DNA from 4 places in the Kitasatospora sp. NPDC008050 genome. Region 4 is predicted to be linked to each of the others. Evidence: riboswitches for the same ligand, from Rfam matches in the RefSeq annotation. Region 4 holds a riboswitch; each other region holds the start of a gene.
What was found. Region 4 has a riboswitch for cyclic di-AMP ahead of ACFZB9_RS05085 (transglycosylase family protein). Riboswitches for the same ligand answer to the same signal wherever they lie in the genome.
Positions count from the first base shown of each region.

Region 1: it holds a riboswitch for cyclic di-AMP, as region 4 does, so the genes downstream of both, ACFZB9_RS27045 (transglycosylase family protein) here and ACFZB9_RS05085 (transglycosylase family protein) in region 4, are expected to answer to the same signal.
Region 2: it holds a riboswitch for cyclic di-AMP, as region 4 does, so the genes downstream of both, ACFZB9_RS24030 (LysM peptidoglycan-binding domain-containing protein) here and ACFZB9_RS05085 (transglycosylase family protein) in region 4, are expected to answer to the same signal.
Region 3: it holds a riboswitch for cyclic di-AMP, as region 4 does, so the genes downstream of both, ACFZB9_RS01595 (NlpC/P60 family protein) here and ACFZB9_RS05085 (transglycosylase family protein) in region 4, are expected to answer to the same signal.

Region 1 is NZ_JBIBIJ010000016.1:70,304-75,079, reverse strand. Features, by position in the region: gene ACFZB9_RS27060 (hypothetical protein) at 1-1,097, opposite strand, end outside; gene ACFZB9_RS27055 (hypothetical protein) at 1,245-1,835, opposite strand; gene ACFZB9_RS27050 (PPOX class F420-dependent oxidoreductase) at 2,003-2,428, opposite strand; cyclic di-AMP (ydaO/yuaA leader) riboswitch at 2,718-2,886, shown strand; gene ACFZB9_RS27045 (transglycosylase family protein) at 2,955-4,007, shown strand; gene ACFZB9_RS27040 (YchJ family protein) at 4,072-4,533, shown strand; gene ACFZB9_RS27035 (DMT family transporter) at 4,659-4,776, shown strand, end outside.
Region 2 is NZ_JBIBIJ010000012.1:182,718-187,493, forward strand. Features, by position in the region: gene ACFZB9_RS24020 (SAM-dependent methyltransferase) at 1-606, opposite strand, end outside; gene ACFZB9_RS24025 (serine hydrolase domain-containing protein) at 938-2,305, shown strand; cyclic di-AMP (ydaO/yuaA leader) riboswitch at 2,557-2,682, shown strand; gene ACFZB9_RS24030 (LysM peptidoglycan-binding domain-containing protein) at 2,688-3,524, shown strand; gene ACFZB9_RS24035 (MarR family winged helix-turn-helix transcriptional regulator) at 3,777-4,199, opposite strand; gene ACFZB9_RS24040 (helix-turn-helix domain-containing protein) at 4,381-4,776, shown strand, end outside.
Region 3 is NZ_JBIBIJ010000001.1:381,707-386,482, forward strand. Features, by position in the region: gene ACFZB9_RS01590 (NlpC/P60 family protein) at 1-425, opposite strand, end outside; gene ACFZB9_RS01595 (NlpC/P60 family protein) at 669-1,817, opposite strand; cyclic di-AMP (ydaO/yuaA leader) riboswitch at 1,821-1,971, opposite strand; gene ACFZB9_RS01600 (NlpC/P60 family protein) at 2,259-3,293, opposite strand; gene ACFZB9_RS01605 (NYN domain-containing protein) at 3,475-4,776, opposite strand, start outside.
Region 4 is NZ_JBIBIJ010000002.1:360,423-365,198, forward strand. Features, by position in the region: gene ACFZB9_RS05070 (MazG family protein) at 1-716, shown strand, start outside; gene ACFZB9_RS05075 (hypothetical protein) at 671-1,120, opposite strand; gene ACFZB9_RS05080 (cytochrome P450) at 1,268-2,524, shown strand; cyclic di-AMP (ydaO/yuaA leader) riboswitch at 2,753-2,901, shown strand; gene ACFZB9_RS05085 (transglycosylase family protein) at 2,907-3,788, shown strand; gene eno (phosphopyruvate hydratase) at 3,987-4,776, shown strand, end outside.

The DNA of each region.
Region 1 (4,776 bases), on a different contig from region 4:
AGGTAGAGCAGCCCGTCGGTGAGCGGCAGCAGCGGCGCGGCCAGCGCCGTCGCCAGCCCGTAGGCGAGCAGCACACAGCCGATCAGGAAGAGCACACCGAAGGGCGTGGGCACGCTCTGGGTGACGCTCCCGCCGTACTGGTCGATCCGATCGGTCGTGCTGGTGGTGGCCGACATGACCACCACGCCGATGATCATCGCGGGCACGGTGAGCACCTGGGCGGCGAACGAACCGATCATCCGGACCACGTACGGGATGCCCAGACTGCGCCACCAGGAGCCCTTGTTGAGCCGCCAGGCCCGGCGGATCGCCGCCACCGGCCGCTGGTTCTCCAGCACCACCACCGGCACCAGCAGCGCCAGCCGCACCGCGGCATAGCCGCCGAACACCGCGGCGGGCACCAGCAGACAGGCGAGCAGCACGCCGAAGACGGCCGCACTGCCGGTGGCCAGCCCGATCAGCGCCGCGGGCACCACCGCCGCCAGCAGGCCGCCCAGCGCGGCCAGGCCCAGCAGCAGTTGGGCGCGGGCCACCCGCCCCAGGTAGGGACGGCTCTCCGACCAGAGCCGGCCGGCCGTCACCCGCCGGCCGATCGCTGCGTGCCGCAGCACTGCCGTGCTCACGGTGCTCGCCACCAGCGAGAACCCCCAGAAGCAGCAGAGCAGGACAAGCACCCCGACGACCGCCGTGACACCCACGGTGGCCGCCTGATCGTCGGTCAGCTGGTAGTCCACCTGGTTGCGGGCGTCGTCGATGATGCCGCTGACCGCGCTGTAGCCGACCGCCAGACAGACCCCGCAGAGCCCGAGCACGACCAGCGCCGCGACCGACAGCGGGATCAGCAGCGGCTTGGCGTACTGGCGCAGGGTGCGGAAGACACCGCTGATCACCTCACCGATGCCCAGCGGGGTCAGCGGTATGACGCCGGGCCTGGGCGGCGGCGGCCGGTAGCCCCAGGCGAGGCCGGGCGGCGGCCAGCCACCCTGGTACGGCGCGGGGCCGGGGTACGGTCCCGGGCCCGGGTACCGCGCGGGATCCGGCCGGCGCACCGGCTCCGCGTCCGGATCCGGTGCCCGCCACACATCGTCGGCGCTCATCGCTCTGCTCTCCCCCGTGGTGCTCCGCCCGTGAAGCACCAGAGCGTACGGGAGCCGCCCACTGCGCACAGCCCCGGGGTTGCCGGGCCGGTGTACCGGCCGCCACCAGCGCCGACGCGCTCTCGGCAGCCGGTACGGGCGCGGTGGTCACCCCGTGCTGTACCAGTCCCAGGGCAGCAGCCCGTGGTTCGGCAGGTGCGCCTCGCGGGTGCTGATGGTGATCAGCGGGCGGTCCTTCCAGATGCTCGCGTCGTTGGAGCGCAGGCACAGCTCGGTGCGAGCGTGGTCGGTGTTGGCGACCAGCACGAGCACCGTCTCCTTGCGCAGGTGCTCGAAGACCGCGCGGTCCGGATCGGTCAGCACGGCGCGCAGCCGGGCCCGGTCGGCCAGCCGCAGCCGGCCCCGGTCGCCGTAGCCGAGCGGCCGGGCCTCGGCGGTCGTTCTGGCCACGCCCCGAGCGAGTATCAGCAAGGGCAGCAGGGTGGGGATCCGGCCCGGATCGGTGACCCCCTCCCCCTGGGCCGCGCGATAGATGGCCAGGCCCAGCAGCGTGCGCACGGCCTCCAGGTCGCCGCCGGCGACTCTGGGGTCATGGCCGGCGGCCCAGCGGGTCAGACCGAGGGCCCAGTACATCGACACCTCCAGCGCCGAGGCCTTGCCCATCAGCGCGGAGTCCACCTCCCACCACCAGTGCGGATCGCCCTCGGCCGCTTCGACGGCCGGCTCCAGCTCGTGCACAGCCCACCTCCCGGTGCGCCCGCCCACACCCGGGCCCGGGCGCGCCCTTCTATCGTGCTGCGCACGCGCCGCGGTGTCCGTCGATCGGGCAAACCCGCGCACCGGGCCGGCCGGGCCGCCGCACCGGCCCGCCCGGCCCGGTTTCACACCCCTGTTCCGCCCTGGGCTCAGGGGGTCTGGCCGTAGAAGTGCTCCACGTGCAGCTTGACCACGAGCCGGCGATCGCGGACCATCGCGGCCCGGTAGTCGTCCCAGTCGGGGTGCTCGCCGTCGAGCGTGCGGTAGAGGTCGATCAGTTCCTCCACCGTGTCGTCGTCGGGCGCCGCGGCCACCGGCGTCAGCTCGGCGGTGCCCTCGGCCACCGCCCAGGTCCAGAAGTCCTCGCTGGTCGCGTACAGGCTCGCCCGCGGGTCCCGGGCCAGGTTCTTCGCCTTCACCCGGTCCGCCGTGACGGAGACCCGGATCAGCTCCTCGGCCGGGTCGAAGGCGTAGCGGATGTTGGACAGCTGCGGCCGCCCGTCCCGCTTCAGGGTCACCAGCACCCCGTTGGTCCGGGAGGCGAAAAGCTCACGGATCTTGGCATCGTCGGCCATGGGCCTCTCCTCTGCGTCGAGTTGACGGTTCTTCGGTCGATGACGGTTCCAGCGCCCAACCTAGCTGCGGACAGTGGGCCGCCGGGCGGCTTGGGTGCCGACCGGGCGGGCGGACCTGACGCAGTACGCGCAAGAGGTGTCGGTACAGAGCATCGCGCAGCTTCCGTGATTCTTGTGTGACGTGTGCGATGCGGGGTTGTTATCGGAGTGATGATCCGTCTAGTCTCCCTGCAACCCGCCTACGCGGGTGCCCGGACGAGGTACGCCGAGTCCTGCCCACCGCGCTCCGGGTCCTCGATCACCGACCTCTGGGCAGGGGCGGGGGACCCAGGTTTCAATGCCGTCCCCAACACGGCTAGGGGTGAAGCCGTCCACCGGATCCGTCCGGGCGGACGGCCGGGCCAGCCTCCCGGCCCGAACCCGACAGCTCACCTCGCAGGCGTGCGGAGAGGGATGTTCCATGGGCATATCCGGGGTGTTCTCAGGCCCGGGCCGGCACCGCCGCCCGACCCAGACCGAGCGCGCCGTGACCGCCGCGACGGTGGCCGGCGTCGGCGTCGCCCTGCCGCTGCTCACCGCGACCGGCGCGCACGCCGCCCCGGTCAGCACCTGGGACTCGCTCGCCCAGTGCGTCACCGGCGGCAACTGGACCGCGGACACCGGCGACGGCTACTACGGCGGACTGCATCTCACCCAGCGCCAGTGGGTCGCGAACGGCGGCGACCAGTACGCGGCGCAGGCCTCGCACGCCACCCAGGCGCAGCAGATCGCCGTGGCCGAGCAGTTGCTCGCCGGCCAGGGTCCGAGCGTCTGGGGCAGCTGCGCGGCGGTGGCCGGGCTGACCGCGCCGACCACCAGCACGCCGGTGAGCACGCCGACGCCCGCGCCCCCGGCGACCAGCACGCCGGCCCCGGTCGGCACGCCCACGCCCGTCGGCTCGCCCGCGCCGGTGACCGCGCCCACCACGGCGCCCACGCCCGGCTCCACGCCCACGACGACGCCCACCACCCCGGCGCCGCCCACCACCCCGGCTCCCGGTACGCCGAGCGCCGGCGCCCCCGGCACGGGCATGCCCAGCGGAGCGCCGACGGCGCCGACCACCGCACCGTCCACTGCTCCGACCAGCGGCCCGACCACTGCGACCGCTGCGCCGACCCCGAACGCGCCCGCGCCGGGCACCCCGGCGCCCAGCACCAGCCCGAACCCGACGGCGACCACGCCCCCGGCCGCTCCGACCGCCCCCGGCCCGCAGTCGAGCAGCGCACCGAGCACCCCGTCCCCGCTGGCCCCGGCCCCCGGCAGCGCGCAGACGCCGACCGGCGGCACCACCCCGATCGCCCCCGTGGCACCCGCACCGACCGCGCCCGCGGCCCCGGTCGGCCCCACCGGCCAGGTGGCCCCGACCGGCCAGAGCGACGCCGGTCAGGGCTACACCGTGCAGAGCGGCGACTCGCTCTGGGCCATCGCGACGGACCACCACGTCGACAACTGGCAACAGCTCTACCAGCAGAACCTCGGCACCGTCGGTGGCAACCCCAACCTGATCTTCCCCGGACAGCACCTGCAGCTTCCTTCCTAAGGCCTGTCCGGCGGTGCCCGGTGGGCGGTCACCGGGCACCGCCGGGCACCGTCAGAATGGAGCCATGTCCCGACGCAGCAACCGCACCCGCGCGGCCGAGCCCGCCCCCGTCACCGCGCCCGCCGCGAGCGACGGATCAGTCCCCTGCCCCTGCGGCCTGCCCGCCGCCTACGCCGACTGCTGCCGCCGGCTGCACCGGGGCGAGGCCCAGGCGGCCACCGCCGAGCAGCTGATGCGATCGAGGTTCAGCGCCTTCGTGGTCAACGACGGCGCCTATCTGCTGCGCAGCTGGCACCCGCGGACCCGCCCTGCGGTCGTCGACTTCGACGCGGGGCTGCACTGGCGGCGGCTGGAGATCCTGGGCAGCACCGAGGGCGGCGCGTTCCACCAGGAGGGCACCGTCGAGTTCGTCGCCCACTACGTCGAGCAGAACCTCGACGGCCGGCTGCACGAGAAGAGCCGCTTCGTGCGCCACGAGGGGGCCTGGGTCTACCTGGACGGTGTGATCACGCCGACGCAGGCCTGAGCCGACCGCCGCGACCGCCTTCGCCGCCGTCGCCACCGCCGTCGCCCGAGCCGTCGCCACCGCGAGAGCCTCGGCCACCGATAAATTGCGTGCTGAAAGCTTCGGCTGCCGACTAGTTTGCGCGTATGGACCTCACCGCCAGCGCCGGCACCACCCGACTCAACACCAAGGCGGTGGCCGCGGCCACCGTCTCCGTCCTGCTCTGGGCCTCCTCCTTCGTGGCGATCCGCTCCGCCACCGAGC
Region 2 (4,776 bases), on a different contig from region 4:
CTTGTCCCAGGTCTTGGCCACCTCGGCAGCCCGCTCGGGATTGCCCTCGTGGGTGCTGTGCGAGAGCAGCAGGTAGCTGCCCGGCGCGACCCGCTCGCGTACCTGCTCCACCGCGTGCCGCGCCTGCTCGTCGCTGACGAAGTGCAGCAGCGCCAGCAGCAGCACGGCCACCGGCTGCGAGAAGTCCACCAGTGCACGCAGCTCGGGGCGTTCGAAGAGCTCGTCCAGCTCCCGGACGTCCCCGGTCAGCACCGTGGTGCTGCGGTTGTCGGCCAGCAGCGCGCGCCCGTGGGTGAGCACGATCGGGTCGTTGTCGACGTACACCACCCGGGCATCGGGGGCGATGGTCTGCACCACCTCGTGCACATTGCCGGGCGAGGGCAGACCGGCACCGATGTCGATGAACTGCCGGATACCGGACTCCGCGGCCAGCCGCACCGCCCGCCGCAGGAAGGCGCGGTTCTCCCGGGCCGCCGCCGGTATGTCCGCCGAGGCGCTGATCGCGTGCTCGGCGGCCTGGCGGTCCGGCGGGAAGTTGTCCTTGCCGCCGAGCCAGTAGTCATAGATCCGCGCGGGGTGCGGGCGGTCCGTCTGAAGCCGCGTCATATCACTGTCGTTTCGGGACTGATGCACCCGTCTCCCCCTCTGTTCCAGCGGCCCGTGGTCGCGCGGCCGGGGGCAGCATAGCGGGAGGGGGGATCCGCGCTGGTCGGCGGGGCGGCGACGCGGTGCCGGCCGGGGTTGCGAGGTGTCGCATGCGTGAGCCCCTCTTAATGCCGAGCCACACGGCGCGGGCGCCGGTAGGGTCGAGCGGTTCGACCTTCTCCAGCCCTCCCAGCTGCGAATGTGAGATCAGATGACGTACCAGTCCGACGAGTTGCCGATCAACCAGGCGCGGGCCGACGAGCTGCCCATCCCTGCCCTGGCCGTCGGCGAGCTGCTGCCCGAGACCCGTCGGGCCCTGCTGCACCGCCTCGCCGTCGGACAGGCGCGGGGCCGGACGCCCTCGCTGGTCGGCGCGGTGGCCCGCGGCGGCCACCGGGTCTGGAGCGGTGGCCGGAGCATGATCGAGGGCCACGCGCCGGACGAGAACACGCAGTACCGGATCGGCTCGATCACCAAGTCCTTCGTGGCGGTGCTGGTGCTGCGCCTGCGCGACGAGGGCCTGCTCGACCTGTCCGATCCGCTGGAGCAGCACCTGCCGGGGACCTCCGCCGGGCGGGCCACGATCCGCGAACTGCTCAGCCACACGGCCGGGCTGGCCGCCGAGACGCCGGCCCCCTGGTGGGAGCGGACCGACGGCTCGCACCGCCCGGAGCTGGGCAACCTGCTGGAGGAGCAGCCGTTCCGCCACCCGGCCGGTGAGCGCTACCACTACTCCAACCCCGGCTACGCGCTGCTCGGCGCACTGGTGGCCAAGGTGCGCCGGCTGCCGTGGGGCGAGGTGCTGCGCCAGGAGGTGCTCGATCCGCTCGGCCTGAGCCGCACCACCGTGCTGCCGCAGGCTCCGCACGCGGGCGGGTTCGCCGTGCATCCGTGGGCGGATGTGATGCTCCCCGAGCCCCTCACCGACACCGGCCTGATGGCGCCGGCCGGCCAGCTCTGGTCCACGGCCGCCGACCTCGCCCGCTGGGCCTGCTTCCTGGCCGGCACCCTCCCGGGCGGCACGGAGAAGGTGCTGGCCCCCGCCAGCCTGGCCGAGATGCGCCGCCCGGCCGCCGGCCCGGACAGTGACGACTGGACCTCCTGCTACGGCCTGGGCCTGCAGCTGCTCCGGCAGGACGGACGGCTGCTGGCCGGTCACACCGGTTCGATGCCCGGCTTCCTGGCCTACCTGTGGTTCAGCACCGAGGACGACGTGGCGGCGATCACCCTCAGCAATGTCACCGCCGGCTCCGCGCTCGCGACGGTCGCTCCCGACCTGCTCCGGATCGTGGCCGAGCGCGAACCGCTGCTGCCCGCCGCCTGGCGCCCGTTCACCGACGCCGATCCCGCCCTGCTGGCGCTGACCGGCCCCTGGTACTGGGGCCCCACGGCGCTGGCCCTGCACCTGCGGGCGGACCGGTCCCTGGAGCTCACCGCGCTCAGCGGCCCCGCCCGCACCTCCCGCTTCGCGCCCGAGCCGGACGGCAGCTGGACCGGCCTGGACGGCTACTACGCGGGCGAGCCGCTGCGTGTGGTGCGCGCCGAGGACGGCGCGGTCAGCCACCTCGACCTGGCCGGCTTCGTGCTGACCCGCGGCCCCTACCACCCGGCCGCGGCGGTGCCCGGCGACGTCGACCCGCAGGGTTGGCACGCGGGCTGACGGGGGGCGGGCTGACGGAATTTCATATCACGGGGCGATAACGATGCGAATCGTTATCGCCCCTCCAGCTTCGGCATGAGACACCTCACATTGCCCTGTGACAGGTCCTTCTGGCTTGAGATAGGACCTTCGACCTGTCTACGGTGCATGCCGTTCGTCTCCACACGAACCCCGCTCCCCGGAACGCCGAATCCTGCCGCCGGATGGAACGGGCACTGTGCACCACAGCACCACGGCAGGGGCGGGGGACCCAAGGTAAGTCGCCCCACCTGGAGCACGACTCCGGGCGGGGCTAGGGGTGAAGCCGCGCATTGCGCGGCCGGGCAACTCCAGCCCGAATCCGACAGCTCACCTCGCAGGCGTGGGAGAGGAAAAGCTTTTCATGATGTCCGTCAACGGTCGTCCCAGCCTGCCCAGCCGCGCCACCATCAAGCGCGCGATCGCCACCGCCGTCATCGTGGCCGCCGGCGCCGGTCTGCCCATGATCACCGCCGGTGGCGCCAGCGCCGCTCCGCTCCACTCCGGTTCGCACGGCCACGCCGCGCAGCACCAGTCGGCGGCTGTCGCCCCGGCCGCGGCCCCCCAGGCCGCCACCCCCGCCGCGGCCCCGGCCGCCCAGGCTCCCGCCGGCTACACCGTGCAGGACGGCGACTGGCTGTCCAAGATCGCCACCAGCCACAACGTGCAGGGCGGCTGGCAGAAGCTCTACGACCTGAACAAGTCGGTGCTCGTCGGCGGCCCGGACATGATCTACCCCGGCCAGCACCTCGCGCTGGGCGACGGCCAGGCTCCGGCCCAGGCGCAGACCCCCGCCCCGGCCCAGGCTCCGGCTGCGACCCAGGCGCCGGCTCCGGCTCCGGCTCCGGCTCCGAAGAGCGCCCCGGCCGCCCCGGTCGCCACCGCTGCTCCGGCCCTGAGCGCCAACGCCAGCGTCGCCTCGCTGCAGGCGCTCGCCGCCTCGATCGTCCCGGCCGACCAGCTGGCGTCGTTCGACCAGATCATCACCCACGAGAGCGGCTGGAGCGTCACCGCCACCAACCCGAGCTCCGGCGCCTACGGCCTGCCGCAGGCCCTGCCCGGCAACAAGATGGCCTCGGTCGGCTCGGACTGGGCGACCAACCCCGCCACCCAGATCAAGTGGGCGCTGCAGTACATGAACCAGACCTACGGCAGCCCGAACCAGGCCTGGGTCTTCTGGCAGGCCCACCAGGCGTACTGATCACCCCGGTGATCAGCGGTCCCGGGTCGGGCTCCGCCGAGCGGTAGCGCCCGGCGGATCTCACCCGGCAGATCGCGCCCAACGAATCGCGCCCCACGAATCGCACTCAGCGGATCGCTTCAGCCGTCGGCCGGACCACGGGTTCCCCAACCCGTGGCCGGCCGACGGCTTTTGGCGCTGCCGCCTCCTCGTGCGTCGGGCGTCGGGCGCCGTGCGCCGTGCGCCGTGCGCCGTGCGTCGGGCGATCCGGTGTCAGTCCGCCGCGCCGTACCGCACCAGGTAGCCCGCCAGCCGCGCGATGTCCTCGTCGGTCCATTCCGTGAACCGCTCGGTGAACGACTCGCGGCGCATCTCGTACGCATGCCGGAGCAGTGCCAGGCCCTGCTCGCTCGGGCGCAGGATCTGCCCTCGGTGATCCTCCGGATCCACCTCGCGGCTGAGCAGTCCCAGCTTCTCCAGCGCGCCGACCTGCCGGCTCACGGTCGACTTGTCGAGCATGAAGTAGGCGGCCAGGTCCGCCGCCCGGCAGCCACCGCGTTCGTACATCAGGTCGAGGATGCTGTACGTCACCAGGGAGAGCCCCGGATGCAGCTGTGAGGCCTTGTGCCGGGCCCGCCGGGCGAAGGCGGTCAGCTCGCGCTGGATGATCTCGATCGACTCGTCTCGCCCCGACACGCGTGACCTCTTCCTCTCCCGTAGTGGTTGCGTATTACAACATATTTGCCACTGGCGCCGCCACTGGACCCGCACCGATCGAGACCACAGCATGCCAGACGGCTCGATCACAGCCGGTAATCTGTGGATGACAGATCCGAGAAGTCGCCAAGCGCGGCCTGGCTGGCGTCGCGGGGTGCGCATGGACCTGATTCCACCGGCGGACGGAGCCCCCCGGCCCCGCGACGAGCGCTTCGGCGCCGAGCTGCGCCGGCTGCGCACCGAGCGCGGCCTGTCGCTCAGCGCCCTCTCCCGCCTGCTGCACTACAGCAAGGGCTACCTCAGCAAGATCGAGAACGGCAGCAAGCCCGCCGGCCATGACCTGGCCCGCCGCTGCGACGAGCTGCTGCGCGCCGACGGTTCGCTGCTGCGGCTGACCGAAGCCGCCGAGCCCGGGCCGACCTGGCCCGCCTCCGACAGCGCCCCGCCACCGGAACTCGACCTCCCCTGCCCCTACCTCGGGCTGGCCGCCTTCGGCCCGCAGGACGCCCGCTGGTTCGCGGGCCGCGACAACGCGCTCGCCGCACTGCTCGACCGG
Region 3 (4,776 bases), on a different contig from region 4:
GCGGCGCGCTGCTCGCCGGCCTGGGCCAGGGTGCGGGCCTTGGCCAGGTAGCCGGCCGGGTCGCTGGAGAGCATCAGCTGCACGGTGGGGTCCATCCCGCCGGAGCGGTACTCGGCGCCCGCGACGGTGGCCAGGTCCAGGCGCATCCTGTTCAGGGTCTCCTGTCCGCGGGCCACCTCCTGCTGCAGGGTGCCGGCCTCGGCCTGCAGCCGCTGGGCGGCCTCCTCCGCGGCGTTGGACTTCTCCGAGGCCTGCTCCGCCTCCGCGTAGAGCTGGTCGACCTGTGCCTTGACGTCCTTCTTGTCCGGTCCGCCCGGGGCACCGTGTGCGCTGGCCGTCATCGCCAGCACCGTGGTCGCGGCAGCGGTGACCGCCACCACCCGGGCGAAGCGCCGCGCGGTGCCCGACGGGGGTGTGCTCGCCATCGCTGACGACTCCTATCGCCGAGGGAGCCCCTGGAGCCTCCGGTGAGGCCCGCAGGAGCTGAGGTCCGAGCGCAGACGTTAGCGAGTCGGGACAGAGGAGTCCAAACCCCTGCCGATACGAATATTTGATCCCCAATCGGACATCAGAACGGCTGCCGAACGCCGAAGGCCCGGCCTCCAGGAGGAGACCGGGCCTTCGGGGACGACGGTGCGTCAGGGGCGGATGATCGCCGCGATCATGCGTCAGGGGCGGATGATCGCCGCGATCGGCATCACCGTGGCCGACTCGTAGCGGACCACGGCGCCGGTGTGCGGGGCGTGGATCATCTGGCCGCCGCCGACGTACATGCCCACGTGGTGCATGTCGCTGTAGAAGACGAGCAGGTCGCCGGGCTGGGCGTTGGCGATGTCGGTGCCCTCGTTGGTGCCGGCCGAGGCCTGCTCCTGCGAGGTGCGCGGCAGCGAGACGCCGGCCTGCGCGTAGGCCCACTGCATCAGACCCGAGCAGTCGAAGGAGCTCGGCCCGGCGGCACCGTAGACGTACGGCGAGCCCAGCTTGCCGACGGCGGCGGCGATCGCGGCCTGCGCGGCCGAGCTGCCGGCACTCGGGGTGCTGGGGGCGGCCGTGGAGCCGGTGCTCCCCAGGTCGGTGCGGGAGGAGCCGCGCGAGGCGGACTGCGCGTCGGCCTGGGCCTTGGCGGCAGCGGCGGCCTTGGCCTGCGCGGCGGCCTGGTCGGCCGCCGCCTTGGCGTCTGCGGCAGCCTTGGCCTCGGCCGCGGCCATCGCCTGGCGCTGCTGCTCGGTCAGCGTGTTGAGCAGGTTCTGGGCCTGCTGCAACTTGGCCTGGACGTCGTCCTTGGCGCTCTTCAGCTGCTGCGTGGTGGTGTCCAGCTCGGAGAGCTTGCTCTGCGCCTCGGCCTTGTCCTGGTCGAGCTTGCGCTGCTGCTCCTGAAGCTGCTTCAGCGTCTCGGTCTCGGTGCTGCTCATCTGGTTGAGCGAGCTGGCCTGGCTCAGGAAGCCGTCCGGCTTGCTGGAGAGCATCAGCTGCACGGTCGGCGAGATGCCGTTGTTGGCGTACTGGTCGGCGGCCACCGAGGCCAGCCCGGACTGCAGGTTGGTCACCTGGTCCTGCTGCCGCGCCACCTGATCCTGCAGGTCACTGACCTGCTTCTGCAGGGTCTGCTGCTTGGCCTGCGCGCCGTCGTACTGCTGGGAGGCCTGCTCCGCCTGGTTGTTCAGGGCGTCGACCTGGGACTTGACCTGGTCGAGCGAGGGCGCCGGGTCGGCATGCGCCGCCCCCTGCGCGGAGAGCGCCACGGCGGTCGCGGCAGCCGCGGTCAGAATCGACGCACGGGTACGGCCGACGGGCTTGGGACGACGATGGGACGCCACGAATCCTTCTTCCTCCGACCGCCTACCGGGTGAGCTGACGGGTTCGGGCTGGAAGAGATGCCCTACGACGCCTCACCGGCCTGACGGCCGACCTGGCGCCGATTCACCCCGAGGAACGTGGTTCCCCGGCTCCGGTCCGCAGCTCCCCGGTGAGGGGGTCCCCGTCGGGCAGTCAACTGCCCGTGCTGCTTTCCAGACTCGGCGGTAACCTCCGCTGCCACCCCGGTCGGGTGATCACCATCGCGGCGGTCTGATGAGCGACCCTAGTAACAACTCTGTGATCCGTTCAAATCCTTGTCAGAAAAACTGCCCAACTTTGACTCTGGGTGCTAAGGAGATCACCCGCGCGTGATCATGCCGGATACAAACAAGTGGCCCCCGTCACACCACACGGGTGACGGGGGCTCAGAGGCAGTCGGCGCGCGCCGGGGCGACGGCGGGTCAGACCCGGCGGATGATGTACGACTCACCCATCGAGTTGGGGTCGGCGATCCGCACCACGTCACCGGTGTGCGGCGCGTGCACCATCTTGCCGCTGCCGATGTACATGCCCACGTGGTGCCGGTCGCCACCGAAGATGATCAGGTCGCCCGGCTGCGCCTGGGACAGGCTCGGCACCGCGGTGCCCACCGTGGCCTGCTCCTGCGAGGTGCGCGGCAGCGAGACGCCGGCCTGCGCGTAGGCCCACTGCATCAGCCCCGAGCAGTCGAAGGTGCTGGAGCCGGTGGCACCCCAGACGTAGGAGTCGCCGAGCCGGCTGAGCGCCGCCTGCACCGCCTGGCCGGCGTAGCCGGCGGCCGGCGGGAGGTCGAGCGAGCCGAGGTCGGTGCGGGCGCTGCCGCGCGAGGCGCGGTCGGCGGCGGCCAGCGAGGCCCGGTCCGCGGCGCTCAGCGAGTTGAGCAGCTTCTGCGCGGCGGCCAGCTTGCTCTGCACATCCGCCTTGGCCTGGTTCAACTGCTGGGTGGCGCCGTCCAGCTGGGCCAGCGTGTCGGAGGCTTCCTTCTTCTCCTGGTCCAGCTTGCGCTGCTCGCCCTGGAGCGACTTGAGCGCGTCCGTCTCGGTGCTGGTCGCCACCTGCATGCTGGACGCCTGGTCCAGGTAGTTCTGCGGGTTGGAGTTGAGCATCAGCTGCACGGTGGGGTCGATCCCGCCGGTGCGGTACTGCTCGCCCGCCACCGTCGCGAGCCCGGACTGCAGTTGGGTCAGCTGGTCCTGCGTGCGGGCCACCTCGTCCTGCAGCTGGGAGGCCTGCTGGCGCAGCTGGTCGCCGCGCTCCTTGGCGCCGTCGTACTTCTCGGCGGCGGCCTCCTGCTGGTTGTTCAGGTCGTCGATCTGCGCCTTGACGTCCTGGATGGACGGCTTGGGGTCTGCCCAGGCCCCGGTCTGCGAGGAGAGCGCGACCGCGGTCGCCGCAGCGGCGGTGAGCACGGTGATCCGCGCGCGGCTCGACTGCTTGGGACGGCGATGGGACGCCAAGGGACCGCTCCTTCTTCTGCCGGCCTCACCCGATCGGATGAGTGACCGGAAAAATAGGTTTGACGCCAGACCCTAGTGAACATCACTTCCCTGCGCCACTCCCCTGCTGTCACGAACTGCCCTCGCCCGCAAGGCCCTCACGCAACATTCACATGATCGGCCTTGACCGACTGACGGCTGATCAGCCGCGGGAGAGACGGTTCAGCAGCAGTACCGAGGCCACCGGGCGCGCACCGGCCTTGCGCACGCCGTCCGCCACCTCGCGGTCCGTCGAGACCACCACCACCGGCCGCCCCTGCGGCTCGGCCCGCACCAACTGGCGGATCAGCTCGTCCGCCGTCTGCCCGGTCCTGCTGAACCGCACCCGGACACCGCGCGGCGGCGCCATGATCACCGGCACGTCCAGGTCCTGCCCGTCGAAGACACAGGTCACCTCGGCCTGGGTGCGCTGGGCGAGCATCGCCAGGCCGCCCAGCAGGCGCAGCCGCTGCTTCTCCAGCGGCAGCGTCGGGTAGCCGGTCTTGGTCACGTTGTAGCCGTCCACCACCAGGTGGACCTGCGGGATGGCCAGCAGCTGGTCCAGCAGCGCCGGATCGTCCTCGGCCAGCCCGCGCCGGGCCACGTCGTGCGGCGAGGCCGAACTCGGCACCACCGCGTCCACCAGGTCCGCCGGGTGCAGCGTGGTGATCGGCAGCGCCAGCTCGCGCTGCAGGCCCTGCGCCGACTGCAGCACCGTGTCGAGCAGCAGCCGCAGCCGCATGTCCTCCACGCTGCGCCCCTCACGGGCCGAGCGGCGGCCGGTCTCCAGCGCGCTCTCCAACTCGGCGACCCGGTGGCGCAGACGCCGGTTCTCGCTCTCGGCCGCCCCGCGCTCGGTACCGGCCGCGGCCGCGGCGGCGGCCAGCTCGGCCTGCAGCTTGCGGGTCTCGGCCTGCGCTCGACGGGTGTCGCTCTCCAGCGTGCGCACCTTCTTGCGCAGCGACTCCACCTCCTTGCGGATGCCCTCGGAGTCCGCGCGCTGACGCTCCAGATCGGCCCGGGCCGCCGCGCGGGTGGCGGCCAGCTCCTCCTGGAGCTTCTCCACCAGCCGGGCCGCCTCCGCCACCGCGTCCTGTGCGCCGGCCCGCTCGGCCTGCTCGCCGGCCTCGGCGACCAGCCTGGTCCAGCCACTGGTGCGCAGCAGGTAGGCCGCGGCCGCCACGTCCAGCGGCTCGGCGGCGCCCGGCACCTGGCCGGTCTCCAGTGCCTTGACCAGGTCGGGCTGCCCCAGCCGCAGCCGGTCCGCTATCCGCAGCCGGAAGACCGGCTCGGCCTCCAGTGCGGCGGCCAGCGCGGTGCCGGCGTACTTGGCCCGCCGGGCGGGGGTGAACTTCGCGTACGGGCGCAGGGTGGGCGGCAGGTCGGTGGGCGGCAGTCCGCCGAGCGCGTCCGCGGCCAGCCCGATCACCCGCCGACGCACACCCTCGGGCAGCGGGCGGTCCAG
Region 4 (4,776 bases):
CCGTCGAGCAGGCCGGGCAGGCGCCCGAGATCGAGCTGCTGCCGGGCTCCTACGACCTGCCCGGCGCCCGGCTGCTCGACCTGGTCGCCGTGATGGACAGGCTGCGCTCGCCCGGCGGCTGCCCGTGGGACGCCGAGCAGACCCACGCCTCACTGGTGAAGTACCTGGTGGAGGAGGCGTACGAGCTGGTCGAGGCGATCGAGCAGGAGGACCGCGACACCCTGCGCGAGGAGCTCGGCGACGTGCTGCTCCAGGTCTTCTTCCACGCCCGGATCGCCGAGGAGCACGCCGAGGACCCGTTCTCCATCGACGAGGTGGCCGGGGCGATCGTCGACAAGCTGGTCTACCGCCACCCGCACGTCTTCGGTGACTCGGACGCGGCCACCACCGACCAGGTGGAGGCCAACTGGGAGGCGCTCAAGGCCGCCGAGAAGCAGGACCGGGAGTCGGTGCTGGACGGCGTCCCGGCGGGCCTGCCGGCCCTGGCGTACGCGGCCAAGCTGGTCTCCCGGGTCCGCCGGGCGGGCTTCACCGGCGTGCCCGACGCCCCGTACGCGCTGCCGGCCGAGCTGTCCGAGGAGTCGGCGGGCGCGCTGCTGCTGGCCGTGGTGCAGCGGGCCCACGACGCGAAGGTGGACCCGGACGCGGCGCTGCGGGCGGCCGCGCGCGGCTACCGGGAGGCCGTGCGGACCGCCGAGGGGCTGTCGGCGAGCTGAGCCCGGCGCTGCGCCGGGACGGCCTGGCCCAGGGCCTCGCCGATCGCCTCGCTCAGCGGGTCGAGCAGCTCGGCCAGGCGGTGCAGCCGGCCGGGCAGCTCGGCCATCGTGACGATCTTCTCGCCGTCCGGGCCGGCCACGCAGAACAGGTCGATCGGGCCCAGGTGCTTCTCGGCGGTGTCGACCAGCGCGGCGATGTCGCTGGGCTGGTGGATGTCGGAGCTGACGCCGATCACCGGGCAGCCGATCCGGTCCAGGGCGGTGGCCAGGTCCTCGGCGACCCCGACCCGGGGGTCGGCGATCAGCAGGCCGGCGGCGCCCGCCGCGGCGAACCGACGGGCCGGCCCGTCGCCGTCGCCGCCGTTGAGTACCGCGATAACCACCACTGCCCCGGCTACCCGCATGGCCTGCTCCTCCCTGGGGGCACCGCCGCACTGCGGGGCCCACCACCACGTATCGGAGGATCGTAGGCTCCAGCTGACCCTCCGCAACAGGGATTACCCGCCAGGTGACCAGACTCACTCCTCCCGGGGACCGGATACGGTCAGAACATGTCCGACCAGCCTGATTCGCCCCCGCCCACCCTCTTCACCTGGGAGTTCGCGGCCGACCCCTACCCGGCGTACGCCTGGCTGCGGGAACACGCGCCGGTGCACCGCACCACCCTGCCGAGCGGGGTTGACGCCTGGCTGGTCACCCGATATGTGGACGCCCGGCAGGCGCTGGCCGACGCCCGGCTCTCCAAGAACCCGGCGCACCACAGTGAGCAGGCGCACCGCACGGGACGGGTGGGGATCCCGGGGGAGCGTCAGGCGGACCTGATGACGCACCTGCTGAACATCGACCCGCCCGACCACACCCGGCTGCGCCGGCTGGTCTCCAAGGCCTTCACCCCGCGTACGGTGGCCGAGTTCGAGCCCCGGGTGCAGCAGCTGACGGACCGGCTGATCGACGGCTTCGCGGCGCGTGGCTCGGCCGACCTGATCCACGAGTTCGCCTTCCCGCTGCCGATCTACGCGATCTGCGATCTGCTCGGCGTGCCGGCCGAGGACCAGGACGACTTCCGGGACTGGGCCGGGATGATGATCCGACATGGCGGCGGCCCGCGCGGCGGCGTGGCGCGCGCGGTCAAGCGGATGCGGACCTACCTGGCGGAGCTGATCCACCGTAAGCGGGCCGACCTCGGGGACGACCTGATCTCGGGGCTGATCCGGGCCGGCGACCACGGCGAGCACCTCACCGAGAACGAGGCCGCGGCGATGGCGTTCATCCTGCTCTTCGCGGGGTTCGAGACCACCGTCAACCTGATCGGCAACGGCCTGTACTCGCTGATGAACCAGTCGCTGCAGCGGGCCCGGCTGCAGGAGTCCATCGTGCGCGGCGAGAGCGAGCTGCTGGCCACCGGCATCGAGGAGTTGCTGCGCTTCGACGGCCCGGTGGAGCTGGCCACCTGGCGGTTCGCCACCGCACCGCTGACCATCGGCGGGGTGGAGATCCCGGTGGGGGACCCGGTGTTGGTGGTGCTCGCGGCGGCCGACCGGGACCCGGCCAGGTTCGACCGCCCGGACACCCTGGACCTGGCCCGCCGGGACAACCCGCACCTCGGCTTCGGACACGGCATCCACTACTGCATCGGCGCGCCGCTGGCCCGACTTGAGGGCCAGCGTGCGCTGGCCACCCTGCTGACCCGGCTGCCCGACCTCCAGCTGGCCGCGGACCCGGCCGAACTGCGCTGGCGTGGCGGTCTGATCATGCGTGGCCTGCGCGAACTCCCTGTTTCGTTTACGCCCGAGTTGTCGGGCAAGTGACGGAACGGCAGTTCTGACGGCGTGTCGAAGACCGTTCTCCTGTGCGGTTTGAATGCCCATCAATCCGGACAAACAAGACCTGTTGGTAGGCGATCGACCGCACTCCGTAATTTTGATGTGATGTACGCGATATGAGCTTGTGATCGGTCCGTCAATCTGCTTACCCTCCCTGGAGTTCGCTGCTGCGAACCCCGAAGCGCGGAACGCCGAGTCCTGCCCGCCGCGCTGCCGGGACACCGACCGACACCCGGGCAGGGGCGGGGGACCCAGGATTTTCTGCCGTCTCCCACGGCTAGGGGTGAAGCCGCGTCAGCGGCCGGGCCAACCTCACGGGCCCGAACCCGACAGCTCACCTCGCAGGCGTGCGGAGAGGGATAGCTTCATGCTGCTCACTGGCAACGGCCGGCACCGCCGTCGTACCCAGACCGAGAAGGCGATCGCCGCGGCCGGCGTCGCCGGTGTCGGTCTGGCGGTCCCGCTGCTCACCGCGACCAGCGCACACGCTGCTCCGGTCTCGGTCTGGGACCAGGTCGCCAACTGCGAGAGCACCAACAACTGGTCGATCGACACCCACAACGGTTTCTACGGCGGCCTGCAGTTCACCTCCTCGACCTGGGCCGCCTACGGCGGCACCCAGTACGCCGCGCAGGCCAACCAGGCCAGCAAGGCCCAGCAGATCTCGGTCGCCGAGCGGGTGCTGGCGGACCAGGGCCCGGGTGCCTGGCCGGTCTGCTCGGTCAAGGCCGGGCTGAGCAAGGGCGGGGCGCCGGCCGGCGTCGACGCGAGCGCCGACTCGGGCGCCGCCCAGCAGCAGAGCGCGTCGCAGGCGCAGCCGACGGCCCAGCAGTCGAAGCCGCAGGCCCAGCAGCAGACGCAGCCTCAGCAGTCGGCCACCCCGAGCTTCCCGGGCCAGGCCGGCTGGGACGCGGGCGGCAAGGTGTTCTGGTACGAGAAGGACGGCGGCTGGTACTGGACCAGCCACCAGAGCGTCTACAACCAGTTCGCCGCCCCGGCCCAGGCGCCCGTCCAGGTCCAGACCCCCGTCCAGGTGCCGGCCCAGGCCCCGGCCGCCGCCGCGCCCACCGCGCAGACCGGTGCCCCGGCGGGTCACGGCTACACCGTGCAGGCCGGTGACACCCTCTCCACCATCGCCCAGGCCCAGCACCTGAGCGGCGGCTGGCAGCAGCTCTACCAGGCCAACCACTCGACGGTGGGCGGCGATCCGAACCTGATCATGCCGGGCCAGCAGCTGCGCTTCGGCTGACGAACCGTGCGCGGGGCGCCCCGGGCGACGGCCCGGGCGACGCCCCGCGCGCTTTCGGGTGAACTACTCGTGGGTACCGGAGCCACACCGTGAGACGGGACCCAGGCCTGGATGGCCCCGGGGGCCGGTGCGGTTAGGCTCTGGTCGTAACGACTCCGTTCCACGTCCGCAGGACCGCTTCCGCCTAGGAGATGCCTCGTGCCGTCCATTGATGTCGTCGTCGCCCGTGAGATTCTCGACTCGCGCGGCAACCCCACGGTCGAGGTCGAGGTCGGCCTCGACGACGGCAGCACCGGCCGTGCCGCTGTCCCGTCCGGCGCCTCCACCGGCGCGTTCGAGGCGCTGGAGCTGCGCGACGGTGACAAGAACCGCTACTTCGGCAAGGGCGTGGAGAAGGCCGTCCTCGCCGTCATCGAGCAGATCGGCCCGGAGCTGGTCGGCTACGACGCCACCGAGCAGCGGCTGATCGACCAGGCGATGCTCGACCTGGACGCCACCCCGGACAAGTCCTCGCTGGGCGCCAACGCGATCCTGGGCGTCTCGCTCGCCGTCGCGCACGCCGCGTCCGAGGCCAGCGACCTGCCGCTGTTCCGCTACCTCGGCGGCCCGAACGCGCACGTGCTGCCGGTCCCGATGATGAACATCCTCAACGGTGGGTCGCACGCCGACTCCAACGTCGACATCCAGGAGTTCATGATCGCCCCGATCGGCGCGGAGTCCTTCTCCGAGGCTGTGCGCTGGGGCGTGGAGGTCTACCACACGCTCAAGGGCGTGCTGAAGGAGCGCGGCCTGTCCACCGGCCTGGGCGACGAGGGCGGCTTCGCGCCGAACCTGGACAGCAACCGCGAGGCGCTGGACCTGATCACCGAGGCGATCAAGAAGGCCGGCTACGTGCCCGGCAAGGACGTCGCGCTGGCGCTGGACGTGGCCGCCTCCGAGTTCTACAAGGACGGCGCCTACCAGTTCGAGGGCAAGCCGCTGTCCGCGG